One region of the Erwinia pyri genome, then DNA from elsewhere that is predicted to be linked to it. Evidence: predicted binding sites of a transcription regulator. Region 1 holds the regulator's gene; each other region holds the start of a gene.

The links. The regulator CRP, encoded in region 1, controls carbon source genes, mostly activating them, when cyclic AMP is high. The targets are predictions, from matches to a motif close to ATGTGANNNNNNTCACAT.
Region 2: Q3V30_RS17520 (iron-containing alcohol dehydrogenase) is a predicted target of CRP. The motif match lies at 1,668-1,685, and genes of this name have one in related genera.
Region 3: msrB (peptide-methionine (R)-S-oxide reductase MsrB) is a predicted target of CRP. The motif match lies at 1,312-1,329, and genes of this name have one in related genera.
Region 4: udp (uridine phosphorylase) is a predicted target of CRP. The motif match lies at 1,534-1,551, and genes of this name have one in related genera.

What each region holds. Positions count from the first base shown of each region.
Region 1 is NZ_CP132353.1:410,811-414,017, forward strand. It holds gene Q3V30_RS01860 (YccS/YhfK family putative transporter) at 1-1,293, opposite strand, end outside; gene crp (cAMP-activated global transcriptional regulator CRP) at 1,352-1,984, opposite strand; gene Q3V30_RS01870 (OsmC family protein) at 2,293-2,706, shown strand; gene Q3V30_RS01875 (phosphoribulokinase) at 2,744-3,207, opposite strand, start outside.
Region 2 is NZ_CP132353.1:3,682,599-3,685,805, reverse strand. It holds gene Q3V30_RS17525 (dihydrodipicolinate synthase family protein) at 1-384, opposite strand, end outside; gene Q3V30_RS17520 (iron-containing alcohol dehydrogenase) at 402-1,550, opposite strand; gene dtnK (D-threonate kinase) at 1,760-3,067, shown strand; gene Q3V30_RS17510 (D-threonate 4-phosphate dehydrogenase) at 3,060-3,207, shown strand, end outside.
Region 3 is NZ_CP132353.1:2,450,591-2,453,797, reverse strand. It holds gene Q3V30_RS11345 (D-hexose-6-phosphate mutarotase) at 1-44, opposite strand, end outside; gene gapA (glyceraldehyde-3-phosphate dehydrogenase) at 111-1,106, opposite strand; gene msrB (peptide-methionine (R)-S-oxide reductase MsrB) at 1,448-1,858, shown strand; gene Q3V30_RS11330 (YeaC family protein) at 1,864-2,142, shown strand; gene pncA (bifunctional nicotinamidase/pyrazinamidase) at 2,324-2,938, opposite strand; gene ansA (asparaginase) at 2,946-3,207, opposite strand, start outside.
Region 4 is NZ_CP132353.1:4,249,048-4,252,254, forward strand. It holds gene rmuC (DNA recombination protein RmuC) at 1-458, opposite strand, end outside; gene udp (uridine phosphorylase) at 650-1,411, opposite strand; gene Q3V30_RS20130 (dienelactone hydrolase family protein) at 1,700-2,527, shown strand; gene metE (5-methyltetrahydropteroyltriglutamate--homocysteine S-methyltransferase) at 2,579-3,207, opposite strand, start outside.

The sequences.
Region 1 (3,207 bases):
AAGACGCAGCGTGATGGCGGCGATAATCAGTCCCGCCAGCGTGCCAAGCGCACGGTGCTGGATCCGCACGCGGGTGGCGCTGTAGCCGTTCTGGCTGACAAACATCACCGTCATCAGGATCCAGTAAGGCTTGGGCAAATTAAAGAACAGCGCCAGCGAGCTGGCAAAAGTCAGCATCACTGCAAAGCGCGAGGCGGTGCGCAGCGCGGCGGATTTCAGCGACAGATAGCTTCTGATAGCAGGTAACAGTGGCTGACGGCGCTGGCGGTCCGCCATCAAATCCCGCTGATACAACGGCCTCTGGGTACGTAAAACCCGGCCGATGCGGCTGAAATGATAATAACAAAAGGTGCCCACCGGATTGTCCGGGTGCTGTCGGGAGATCTTCTCCAGCGCCTGTAGCTGTTTATCCATCGTGAAGCGTTCAGGCAGCTTGTGATAGAGAATATCGTCAGCCAGTACGCGAAGCCGGGCGGCGATGGTCTGCGCATTCCAGCGGATTACCGCTTCAGCATGGCTCTGCTCTACCAGCTTTTGCACCTCTTCAGGCTGATGCAGGCTGACCGAAATATGCTCCTGCAGATCCAGCGCTACCTGGAACGCCCGGGTCAGGCGTTTGTGATGGTTGTAGCGGGTGGCGGAGAGCATATGCATCTGCTGGTAGCAGGTAGTGATCAGATCGACCGCTTTCTGTTGCCGGGCCAGCAGCGGCGGCAGCGCCTTTTCCGGATCCGTCAGCCTGGTCAGCAGGGTGTATTTGGCTTCGCAGTAGCCCGCCAGCTCGCGGTAGAGCAGGCTGAGCGTTTCCCGCATCGGCTGCTCTTTCCACAGCCAGAACCAGAACCAGTTAAAGACGCCGTACCAGATGGTGCCCAGCACGTAGAGCATTGGCGGTTCCCATATTGGCATCCGGCCAGCCAGGCTGAGGGTAAAAATAGCGGCGATCAGCGAGCCGGGCAGCAGCCGGCCATGCAGCGGGCTGATCTCGCCGGTGATGCCCAGCAGCATCGTCATGGTGAACAGGATGAGGGGTAAAGGCACCGCCTTTCCGCCCAGATACTGGATCAGAAAACTGCTGAAAGCGAACAGCGTTCCGCCGATGAGCAGGCGCTTGAAGAAACGTTTGTGGGGAGTATCAAGACCGGCGATGTTGCAACAGGCAGGCACTAAAGAGAAGAGCAGGCCCCGTTGCAGGTCACCCAGCAGCCAGCCGACAGCCACCGGTAAGCAGAGCACCAGCGTCTGGCGCAGCGCGTAGTTCACTTCAGGGTGATAGATCAGTCGACGCCACATCACTCCGTACCAAATAAAAAGGCGCAACAGAGGCTGTTGCGCCGTGGATCAGAGCCGATCAGCGTGTGCCATAGACAACGATGGTTTTACCGTGTGCCGAGATCAGGTTTTGATCTTCCAGCATTTTCAGAATACGGCCTACCGTTTCGCGTGAGCAGCCAACAATCTGCCCAATTTCCTGACGGGTGATTTTGATCTGCATCCCGTCCGGGTGCGTCATAGCGTCGGGTTGCTTCGCCAGATTCAGCAGAGTTTGCGCAATGCGACCTGTCACATCAAGGAAAGCTAAATTGCCCACTTTCTCTGAGGTAACCTGAAGACGACTGGCCATCTGTGCCGAGAGGCGCATCAGGATGTCAGGATTGACCTGAATAAGCTGACGGAATTTTTTATAGGAGATTTCAGCCACTTCACAGGCTGTTTTCGCACGTACCCACGCGCTACGCTCCTGACCTTCTTCAAACAGGCCAAGTTCGCCAATGAAGTCACCCTGGTTGAGGTAAGAGAGGATCATCTCTTTGCCTTCTTCATCCTTGATAAGCACCGCTACTGCGCCTTTGACGATGTAGTAGAGGGTTTCTGCCTTTTCACCCTGATGAATCAGCGTGCTCTTGGATGGATACTTATGAATATGGCAATGTGACAGGAACCATTCAAGTGTCGGGTCTGTTTGCGGTTTGCCGAGAACCATTCGCTGTTATCCTCTGTTGTCATCGTGCCTAAATACAGGGGCAGAGTTCCCTGTCAGGCGTTGAAATAATCAAGCGTTTCCCATCAGGAAATGTATTCGGGCCTCTGTGAAAAGCCTGGCTCGTTATGTTGTCCCGTTTCGTCGTGCTTGTAGAGTACTGACGAAAATATTACAGCTTTGTTTGTAGCACAGCTTTCAACGAGTGTCTTCTGTTGTCTCGCTTCAGCATAGTGGGAAAACTGCCGCATTGCCGTTTTTCAGGCTAAAGCGTAATCTGAAGTTAACTAAATGAATTAGAGGAATTTGTTATGCAGGCTCGGGTCAAGTGGGTTGAAGGGTTAACGTTTTTGGGAGAATCCTCATCAGGACATCAGGTATTGATGGATGGAAACTCCGGGGATAAAGCGCCAAGCCCGATGGAAATGGTGTTGATGGCCGCGGGCGGATGCAGCGCCATCGACGTGGTCTCGATTCTGCAGAAGGGCCGCCATAACGTAAAGGATTGCGAGGTGAAGCTCACCTCAGAGCGGCGTGAAGAGGCTCCCCGCCTCTTTACCCATATTAATCTGCACTTTATCGTCAGCGGCGTCGGGCTGGGTGACAAAGCCGTATCGCGCGCCGTGGATCTCTCTGCCGAGAAGTACTGCTCTGTGGCGCTGATGCTGGGTAAAGGGGTCAATATGACCCACAGCTACGAAGTGATCGAATTAGAGGAAAAGTAGTTCGCTGAGCGTAGGAGTAACGCCTGTTTACCGGGCGTTACTCAATTTTCTTGCCCTGAATCAGCCGTTTAACCAACGGCCCCATAATCAGCTCCATGGCCAGCCCCATTTTCCCGCCCGGCACCACCAGCGTATTGATATGCGAAATAAACGATCCCTGCAGCATCGACAGCAGGTAGGGGAAGTCGATATCTTCCAGCGCCTGGAAGTGGATCACCACAAAGCTTTCATCCAGCGAAGGGATAGCCCGGGCCGCAAAAGGGTTAGAGGTATCCACCGTCGGCACGCGCTGGAAGTTAATGTGCGTGCGTGAAAACTGCGGCGTAATGAAGTTGATGTAATCCTCCATTGAGCGCACCACTGAATCCATCACTGCTTCACGCGAATGGCCGCGTTCGCTGGTGTCACGCACCAGCTTCTGGATCCACTCCAGGTTAACGATAGGCACTACGCCGACCAGCAGATCGACATGCGCGGCCACGTTATTCTGCGGGGTTACCA
Region 2 (3,207 bases), 1.3 Mb from region 1:
CAGCGCGTCTGCCACCGCTTCGTAATGGGCGATCAGCTCTTGCTGCTTAAGCGGGACAAAATAGGGCGTAATGACTGACACAGCGTCAACGCCCAGCGCCGCCACCTGCCTGCCAAGGCGAATTGTTTCACGGGTGGAGATCTCGCCAATATGCGCCACAACAAAGGCTTTTCCTGCCACCTCTTCCACGCAGGTTCTGGTAACGGCCAGCTTTTCCTGCTCATTCAGTACGAAAAACTCGCCGTTGGTGCCGCCGCAGAAAATGCCGTTGCCGGCCGCCAGCTGACGCTGAATTTGCTGGCGCATTGCCGGTTCGTTGTAGTCGCCTTCCGCAGTGAACGGAGTGACGATAGCGGTCAGCACGCCGGTAATTTTTTTGCTCATGGTGTCCTCGTAATCGGTTAGTGGGTCAGGGTCGGGAACAGCGTCAGGTAGACGTCGCGGACGTCGCTGGCAGTGACCGGAGCCGGAACATTTTTCATCAGGCGCTGTACCTCCAGCGCGGCTTCGACCAGGTAGGGCAGGTGATCGGCGTTGATACCCAGTTCATCCAGGCTGGCAGGGAGCTGCAGCCGTTTCACCAGCGCGGAGAAATAGTCCACCAGCGCTACGGATTTCTCTTCTTCACTCAGCGAGAGATCTGCCTGCGGGATCAGATCGTATGCCTGAGCGAATTTGGCTACGGCGGCCGGACGGACAAACCGCATGCAGGGAGCCAGCAGGATGGCGTTCGCCACGCCGTGCGGAATGTGATATTTGCCGCCCAGCGGATAGGACATGGCATGCACCAGATGCGTTCCGGCATGGGCAATTGCTGCGCCGCCATAATAAGAGGCCCAAAGCATATCCAGACGTGCCGCCAGGTTGTGCGGTTCGGCCACCGCCGTCTCAAGGCTGGTAAACAGCTTTCTCAGGCCAATCAGCGCATAGTTGTCGCTGACCGGATTAGAGACCGTTGCGGTAAAGCATTCGATCAAATGACACAGCGCATCAATGCCGGTGGAAGAGGCGATATGGGCAGGCATACTGGTGGTCAGCTCGGGTGCCAGCACCACGTAATCAGGCAGCATCACCGGAGAGATAATCCCGACCTTGGTCTCTTTTTCCGGAATGGCGAGAATCGCGTTTGGGGTGGCTTCTGAACCGGTGCCTGCCGTCGTCGGGATCAGTAAGGAAGCGGTGCGGCTCTGCGGTTTTTCACCCGCCAGCAGCGCTTCCAGCGTTGGAGGCTGCTCCACGCACAGCACAGAGAGCAGCTTGGCCACGTCCAGGACGCTGCCGCCACCGACGCCGATCACCATATCAACGCCCTGGGTGTTCAGGGTGGCGAGAATAGCGGCGACATCGTGCTGGCTCGGTTCTGGCGGCACGGAGTCGATCAGTTTGACCGTTGCCACTTTTGCGCAGATCTGTTTGATCAACGCCTGTACGACCGGGATCCCGGCAATGTTTTTGTCCGTCACTAACAGGACGTGCTGTTTATGCTCAAGCAGATAGCCAATATCATTGAGCGTCTGATAGCCACTGATTACCGTGCTGTTGATATTCATTCATCTTACCTTGTCTCTGCCCACGCCCCGGAGGTGCTGGGTGATTGTATTTCGTCATTTACTCGCCTTAGCCTCACGAGCAGTGCCTAATTTTATAGGACAAATCGATTTCGATTAATTTGATCTTGCTCACATATAATCAATCGTGATTGAATATAATCATTATCAGTCGGAGCGACTCTCGCTCAGCCAGGATTGCAGGAGAAGAAATGTTGCAGCAGTGGAGCACACCTGTGCTGGTAGTCGCTGATGACTTTACCGGTGCCAACGATGCCGGCAGCGGGTTTGCCAGCGCGGGTGCAAGAGTTAACGTCCTGTTTGATGTTGCTACGCAGGCTGCGGGCGAGCAGGCGGACGTCTGGGCGATCAGCACCGACAGCCGGGCTGTCAGCGCCGGGGTGGCGGCTGAACGAACCTCTTCAGCGGTAGAGCGCTGGCAGGCTATCGCCCGGGCGGGCTGGGTATTCAAGAAAATGGACTCCACGCTGCGCGGTAATCCGGGCGCTGAAATTGAAGCAGCGCTGCTTGCCAGCGGGGCGCCTGCTGCACTGGTGGTGCCCGCTGTACCTAAGCTGGGGCGCACCACGGTAGCCGGTCAATGCTTTATCAACGGCGTGCTGCTGACCGAAACGGAATATGCCAGCGATCCTAAAACCCCGGTCCTTCATGCCAGCGTCAGCAAGCGGCTGGCGGAGCAGAGCGGGCTTGTCAGCGGGCTGATTTCTTTGCAGCAGGTTCGCCAGCCCGATCTCTGTCAAGTCCTGGCCAGGGCGATGGCGCGTGGCGAACGGTTTATCGTGATCGACGCCGAAAGCGAAGAGGATCTGCAGCGCATCATGGCAGCGGCAGCAGAGCTACCTCAGCGTCCCTTGCTGGCGGGGGCTGCCGGGCTGAGCGATGCCCTGAGTCTTTCCCTGTCGGGCGGAGGCCATGAGGCCCCTGTGGTGATGCCCGCGATCGGGCGCGCGCCCGTGCTGGCTGTTATCGGGTCGATGAGTGAGATCTCGCAACGGCAGATAGCCAGGCTTGATTCACATCACCCCTTTACCGTCGTTGATGTTGATATCCGACAACTTTTTACCGGCTGGCCGGATGCCGGACGCTGGCGACAGCGAGCTTTGAGCGCCCTGCAGCGGGGGGAGCACTGCGTGATCCGAACCTGCCAGCAGTCCGGTCAGCGGCAGGAAATTACCGCACTCTGTGAACGCTATAACCTGAGCCGCCAGCAGTTGGGCGACCAGATTTGCGCCTTTCTTGCGGACTCAACGCGCGAGCTGCTGCAGGCGTTTTCCCCCTCCGCCCTCTATCTCTCAGGCGGTGACGTGGCTATCGCTGTTGCTAAAGGTTTGGGCGCAGAGGGCTTTCAGATTAAAGGGCAGGTGGCTGGCTGCGTGCCGTATGGCCATCTGCTGAAGGTAAGAGACGATCTGCTGGTGCTCACTAAGGCTGGCGGTTTTGGTGATGACACCACTCTGGTGGACGTTTTTCGTTTTATTGAGGAGAAGGCGAGTGAGTAAAATTATTGCGGTTACCCTGGGCGACCCGGCGGGCATTGGCCCGGAAATCATCATCAAATCACTGGCTGAAGGCGAGCTTTCCGGGGCGCCAGCCGTGGTGGTAGGCTGCGCCAGTACGCTGCGCCGCATCATGGCGATGG
Region 3 (3,207 bases), 2.0 Mb from region 1:
CTGATCTGTTCGATAACCGGAAGAGAAAAGAGTTTTTCGTTCATAAGCGGACCCGTATTTCAGCAAATAAAAAGGGCGACCGTAGTCGCCCTCAACACATTTCACGTCGCTTATTTTGCGATGTGAGCAATCAGGTCCAGGACCTTATTGGAGTAACCCGTTTCATTATCGTACCAGGAAACCAGTTTCACAAACGTGTCGCTCAGTGCGATACCAGCTTTGGCATCGAAGATAGAGGTCAGCGTTTCGCCGTTGAAGTCGGTAGAAACCACTTCATCTTCGGTGTAGCCCAGAACGCCTTTCATTTCGCCTTCTGCAGCTGCTTTGATAACAGAGCAAATTTCAGCGTAAGAAGCTGGTTTAGCCAGACGTGCAGTCAGGTCAACCACGGAAACGTTAGGGGTAGGGACGCGGAACGCCATACCAGTCAGTTTGCCGTTCAGCTCAGGGATCACTTTACCTACAGCTTTAGCTGCGCCAGTAGAGGAAGGGATGATGTTCTGAGATGCGCCGCGGCCGCCGCGCCAGTCTTTGTGAGACGGGCCATCAACGGTTTTCTGAGTAGCGGTGGTGGCATGCACGGTGGTCATCAGCGCTTCAACGATACCGAAGTTGTCGTTGATAACTTTTGCCAGCGGTGCCAGGCAGTTAGTGGTGCAGGAAGCGTTAGAAACGATATCCTGGCCAGCGTAAGCTTTGTGGTTAACGCCCATCACGAACATCGGGGTGTCATCTTTCGATGGACCGGTCAGAACGACTTTCTTGGCACCAGCCTGAATGTGTTTACGCGCGGTTTCGTCGGTCAGGAAGATACCGGTCGCTTCTGCAACCACATCAACACCGATTTCGCCCCATTTCAGGTTAGCTGGATCTCTTTCAGCGGTAACACGGATGGTTTTGCCGTTAACAACCAGATGGCCGTCTTTGACTTCTACGGTGCCGTCAAAACGACCGTGAGTAGAGTCATATTTCAGCATGTAAGCCATGTACTCTGCGTCCAGCAGATCGTTGATTGCAACGATTTCTACATCAGAACGCTGCTGAGCAGCACGGAAAACGATGCGACCGATACGGCCAAAACCGTTGATACCTACTTTGATAGTCATATATTCCACCAGCTGTTGTTAGTGAATAAAAGGTTGGCTGTAAAATTACAAAAACCTTACCAGGCGTCAAGCGGAATCGCTTCAATAGTTGCGACAAATCAAACCTGCTGACAGGAATTATTCGTCAAAAAGCGCCTTTCGCCACCCCTGCATAACAGGGATATGGGGACCCCTTGCCCGAATATAAAGGGGTGCTGCAATCAAAGGGTGATCTGAATCACATTTTCGCCCTCAGATAACTTTCAGACTTCGCCTGAGAGAAAAAAATCCCCTGACGTTGTTAAGTATTTGTTAGAATACTAGCCGATATTTTCAGAATCACACTGCCTGAGACGAGCAAAATGGCTAAAGAACCGAACGAATTCACCCCAGAAAGCGATTTAAGCGAAATGCAGCGCTATGTGACTCAGCAGCGCGGCACAGAACCGCCGTTCTCCGGCAAGCTGCTGCATAACAAAGGCGAAGGGATCTACCACTGTCTGGTCTGTAACTCGCCCCTGTTTTTGTCTGAAACTAAATATGACTCAGGCTGCGGTTGGCCCAGTTTCTATCAGCCTCACCATGATGATGCCATTCGGTATATTGAGGATGAGTCACACGGTATGCAGCGCATTGAGATTCGTTGTGGCAACTGTGACGCGCATCTGGGGCACGTTTTCCCGGATGGCCCACAGCCTACGGGCGAACGCTACTGCGTAAACTCCGCCTCGCTAAGCTTCTCTGATGAAGATGGCAACAATATTAAAGGGTAGCGGATATGGAGCTTGATGAGATGATCGCCAGCATGACGCCGGAAGTGTATCAGCGTCTTGCCACCGCGGTAGAAACCGGCAAGTGGGCAGATGGCGTTGCGTTAACGCCGGAGCAGAAAGAGAACAGCCTGCAGCTGGTTATGCTCTGGCAGGCCCGCCATAATGATGAGCCGCAGCATATGAGCGTGGGCAAGGGCGGCGAGATGGTGATGAAGAGCAAGAAACAGCTCAAGGAAGAATTTGGCATCAACGACGACAACGTCACCCGCATCAGGCTGCAATAATAAATTATTCCATAAGGAATAATGAACAGCACGCTGGAGACAGAACAGGTTCCAGCGTGCTGTTCCGTGAGCGCTGAAGAGTAAACCGAACGGTAAAAAGTAGCCTCTGGGAGAGTTCACGGTCATCACGCTGATGATTACCGCTGGCTTTATCTCTCTGTTGCTCACCTGATAAGGAGAATCAGAGAACGATCGCGCCCAGGTTTTTTATCTCTTCCAACGCACGCGCCGAGTCTCCCGGATTAAGATCGACGCCCCGGCACCCGGCTGAAATCACCGTTACCGTGTAGCCTGTGGCTAGCGCATCCAGCACCGTATATTTCACGCAGTAGTCCGTTGCCAGCCCCATTACTGTCAGCGCCGTAATCCCCTGAGCCTTCAGCAAAGCGTCCAGCCGCGTTTTTTTGCGGTGCCCGTTATCATAAAAGCCGCTGTAGCTGTCCACCTGCGCATCTTCGCCTTTAAAAACCCGATCGGTAATCAAGCCCGCATTGAGTAAAGGGTGTAACTCAGCTCCAGGGGTATGCTGTACGCAGTGATCGGGCCACCAGACCTGCGGCAGCCCAGCCAGCTCTCCCACCGTCCAGGGCTGCTCACCCGCATTCGAGGCGAAGCTGCCGTGAGTGGCGGGATGCCAGTCGAGCGTGGCGATAACCGGCTGCCCTCGCTGGCTGAACTCACCAGCATAGTGATTGGCTACGGCAATAACCTCATCGCCATCTTTCACCGCCAGCGCTCCGCCGAGGCAGAAGTCATTCTGTAAATCAATCAGCAACAGAGCCTGTTGAGGAGCCATTTTCATCTCACTTTTCATCGGGTGTCAGTTCACCGCGCAGGTTGACCTGCATCAACTGCCTGACTTCATCACTGGAAAGATCCTGGCTCAGCAGGAAATGGAGTTTGGTCAGCGTGGCTTCCACCGTTAAATCATAACCGCTCACCACCCCAGCCAGCGCCAGCGCGTTACCGGTAGCGTAACCGCCCATATTCACTTTGCCAGACATACATTGCGTCAGGTTGACTACCACAATCCCCCGATCGGAGGCGGCCCTCAACTCTTTAAGA
Region 4 (3,207 bases), 680 kb from region 1:
AGATTTTCAAATTGTGCATTCAGCCGCTGCTCGCTGTTCACCAGCAAACGCTGCTTCTCTTCGGCAGCCATGCGCGTCTCTTCAAGGCGGATAGTGACTTCCCGCAGCTCCGCTTCCTGCGAACTGTTGATTTCTAACTGATTACGTAATTCGCGCGTCAGCTGTTCCGCTTCATTACGCCAGTGATCCAGATGGTGGAGTTTTTCCTGGGACGCAGACAACGCGCCATGAAGCTGACGCAGTTCCAGCTCAGTGTGCCGTTGCGCCTGCTGTTGGGCTTCCAGCTGTTGCTGGAGCCTGTCGCGTTCCTCGCGAAGCTGGCTGGCGGACTGCACAAGCAGCTGCCGCTCCGTTTCCTGTTTCGCAGAAAGTTGCTGCCCGCGAAACCAGGCAATCATCCATCCCGCTAACAGGCCTGCCAGCCCAAGACAAATACCGTAGCTGATTGTTGCATCCACCCTTATTCTCTCCTGCCCTGACTTTGCTACGGAAAAGGTAGAGCCGCACTGTATGAATGTCCAGACAAAACGATGGCAGGAAGCGCTATACAGAGGATTTCAGTGGGAATCTGGAGGCAGATCGGGAAACAGCGGCAGAGGAAGGAAAAGGAGAGGAGAATCACCGAGAGATCCTCCTCTGTTTCAAATCATCAGATCAGACGGCGTGCGGCATCAACCACGATGCGTACCGCATCGCTTTCGGTTCTTTTCATGGTTTCTGCATCCGGGATCTCCTGTTGAGTCCGGTTAACAATCACGCCGGCAACCATGCCTGCGCGCAGTCCCTGGCTCGCACACATGGTTAACAATGTGGCGGATTCCATCTCATAGTTCAGCACTCCCATCTGCTGCCACTCCTGCATTGAGTTCTGAAAGCGGCTCACCACGCGCCCTGAATAGGTATCGTAGCGTTCCTGGCCCGGGTAAAATGTATCAGAAGAGGCAGTGATACCGATATGCGTGGTTGCGCCTGCCGCTTTAGCCGCCTCGACTAACGCAGTAGTACAGGTGAAGTCGGCCACGGCAGGGAATTCGAGCGGTGCAAAGTGCAGGCTGGCGCCATCAAGACGAACAGAACCCGTGGTGACCAGTACGTCACCAACATTGATATCTGGCTGAATAGCTCCCGTCGTACCGACACGCAGGAAAGTACGCACGCCCAGCTGAGCCAGCTCCTCTACTGCGATAGAAGTGGAAGGACCGCCGATGCCGGTAGAACAAACGATTACCGCTTTGCCATCCAGCTCTGCACGCCAGGTAGTGAATTCACGGTGTGAGGCGAGATGAACCGGGTTATCCATCAATGCCGCGATTTTTTTTACCCGTTCAGGATCGCCCGGCACAATCGCCAGCGTCGCACCCTGCAAATCCGCTTTAGTTAAACCCAAATGAAAAACGTCTGAGTGTGCCATTTCAAACTCCTGTAACGGGAAAGGGGGATAAGGATCAGGCGGTCACAATAGTGCAAAGCCTGGAAAATTTATGTGAGATTACTCACTTAAGTTAATGAAACTTGCAGTGAATAAAAACTTAAATGTGACACAGATCGCATTTAATCACTGTGTCATCGGCGATTGCCACAAGTTGTGGTGTCGGTAAGCTGATGGCAGTGTTAATGGTGAAGAGAAAAGCATCCCCTGACCCAAACGTAATCCTGGCTATAGTTAGCTGATTGCGCTAATGCATGCACGGAGAGGACAATGAAAACCGAAGAAAATATGACTCAAAAAATGAGCAATAATGGGTTCGCTCCCGCGGTATCGCCTACCGCATCGACCACAATTATCACTGACAGCGAAGCGATTTTGTCAGGCGAAACATCCATTCCCACCCAGGGCGAAAATATGCCCGCGTTCCATGCCAAGCCCCGTAATGCCAGCGGTCCGCTGCCGGTGATCCTGGTGGTTCAGGAGATTTTCGGGGTACATGAGCATATTCGTGATATCTGCCGCCGCCTGGCGCTGGAAGGCTATCTGGCGGTGGCGCCGGAGCTCTATTTCCGTCAGGGCGATCCTGCCGAATATAATGATATTCCAACGCTTTTCAGCGAATTAGTCAGCCAGGTTCCCGACACTCAGGTGCTTGCCGATCTGGATCATGTCGCCAACTGGGCCTCACGCCACGGCGGCGATATGCGTAATATGGCGATCACCGGTTTTTGCTGGGGCGGCCGCATTACCTGGCTCTACGCGGCGCACAATCCGCAGCTAAAAGCCGCCGTTGCGTGGTATGGCAAACTGGTTGGCGAAAAGACCCTGAAGCAGCAGAAGCAGCCGGTGGATATTGCCGTTGACCTTACTGCGCCGGTATTAGGGCTTTATGGCGGTCTGGATGAGAGTATTCCGCAGGAGAGCGTGGAGAAGATGCGTCAGGCGCTGCGTGCCGCCAACGCAAAAGCGGAAATCGTCGTTTATCCCGAGGCGGGACATGCATTTAACGCTGACTATCGCCCAAGCTATCACGAAGAGTCCGCAAAGGATGGCTGGCAGAGGATGCTTGCCTGGTTCCGGCAATATGATGTGAAGTAATAAAAAAGGGGCGCAATAGCGCCCCAGCACAACAACACAACAACAGAAAAATCAGGCTTCGATCTTACGCAGGTTTTGCGCCGCCTGAACCATATTAGCCAGAGCCTGGCGGGTTTCCGGCCAGCCCCGCGTTTTCAAACCGCAATCCGGGTTTACCCACAAACGCTCCGTCGGGATGCGTTTTGCCGCTTTCAGCAGCAGCGCCTCTATCCACTCCACCTCTGGCACATTTGGCGAGTGAATATCGTAAACGCCCGGTCCAATGTCATTCGGATAATCAAATTCCTCAAACGACTCCAGCAGTTCCATATCGGAACGTGAGGTTTCGATGGTGATCACGTCCGCATCCAGTGCGGCGATAGAGTCCATGATGTCGTTAAACTCGCAGTAACACATATGGGTATGAATTTGGGTGTCATCCTGCGCCACAGCGGCGTTGAGGCGGAACGCATCGACTGCCCACTCCAGATAGGCAGCCCAGTCCGACTGACGAAGCGGCAGCCCTTCACGCAAGGCAGGCTCATCAATCTGAATAATGCCAATCCCCGCTTTCTCGAGATCTGCCACCTCATCCCGCAGCGCCAGAGCGATCTGTTTTGCGATGGTTTCCCGGGTAACGTCTTCGCGGGGGAATGACCAGCAAAGGATAGTCACCGGGCCGGTCAGCATACCTTTAACCG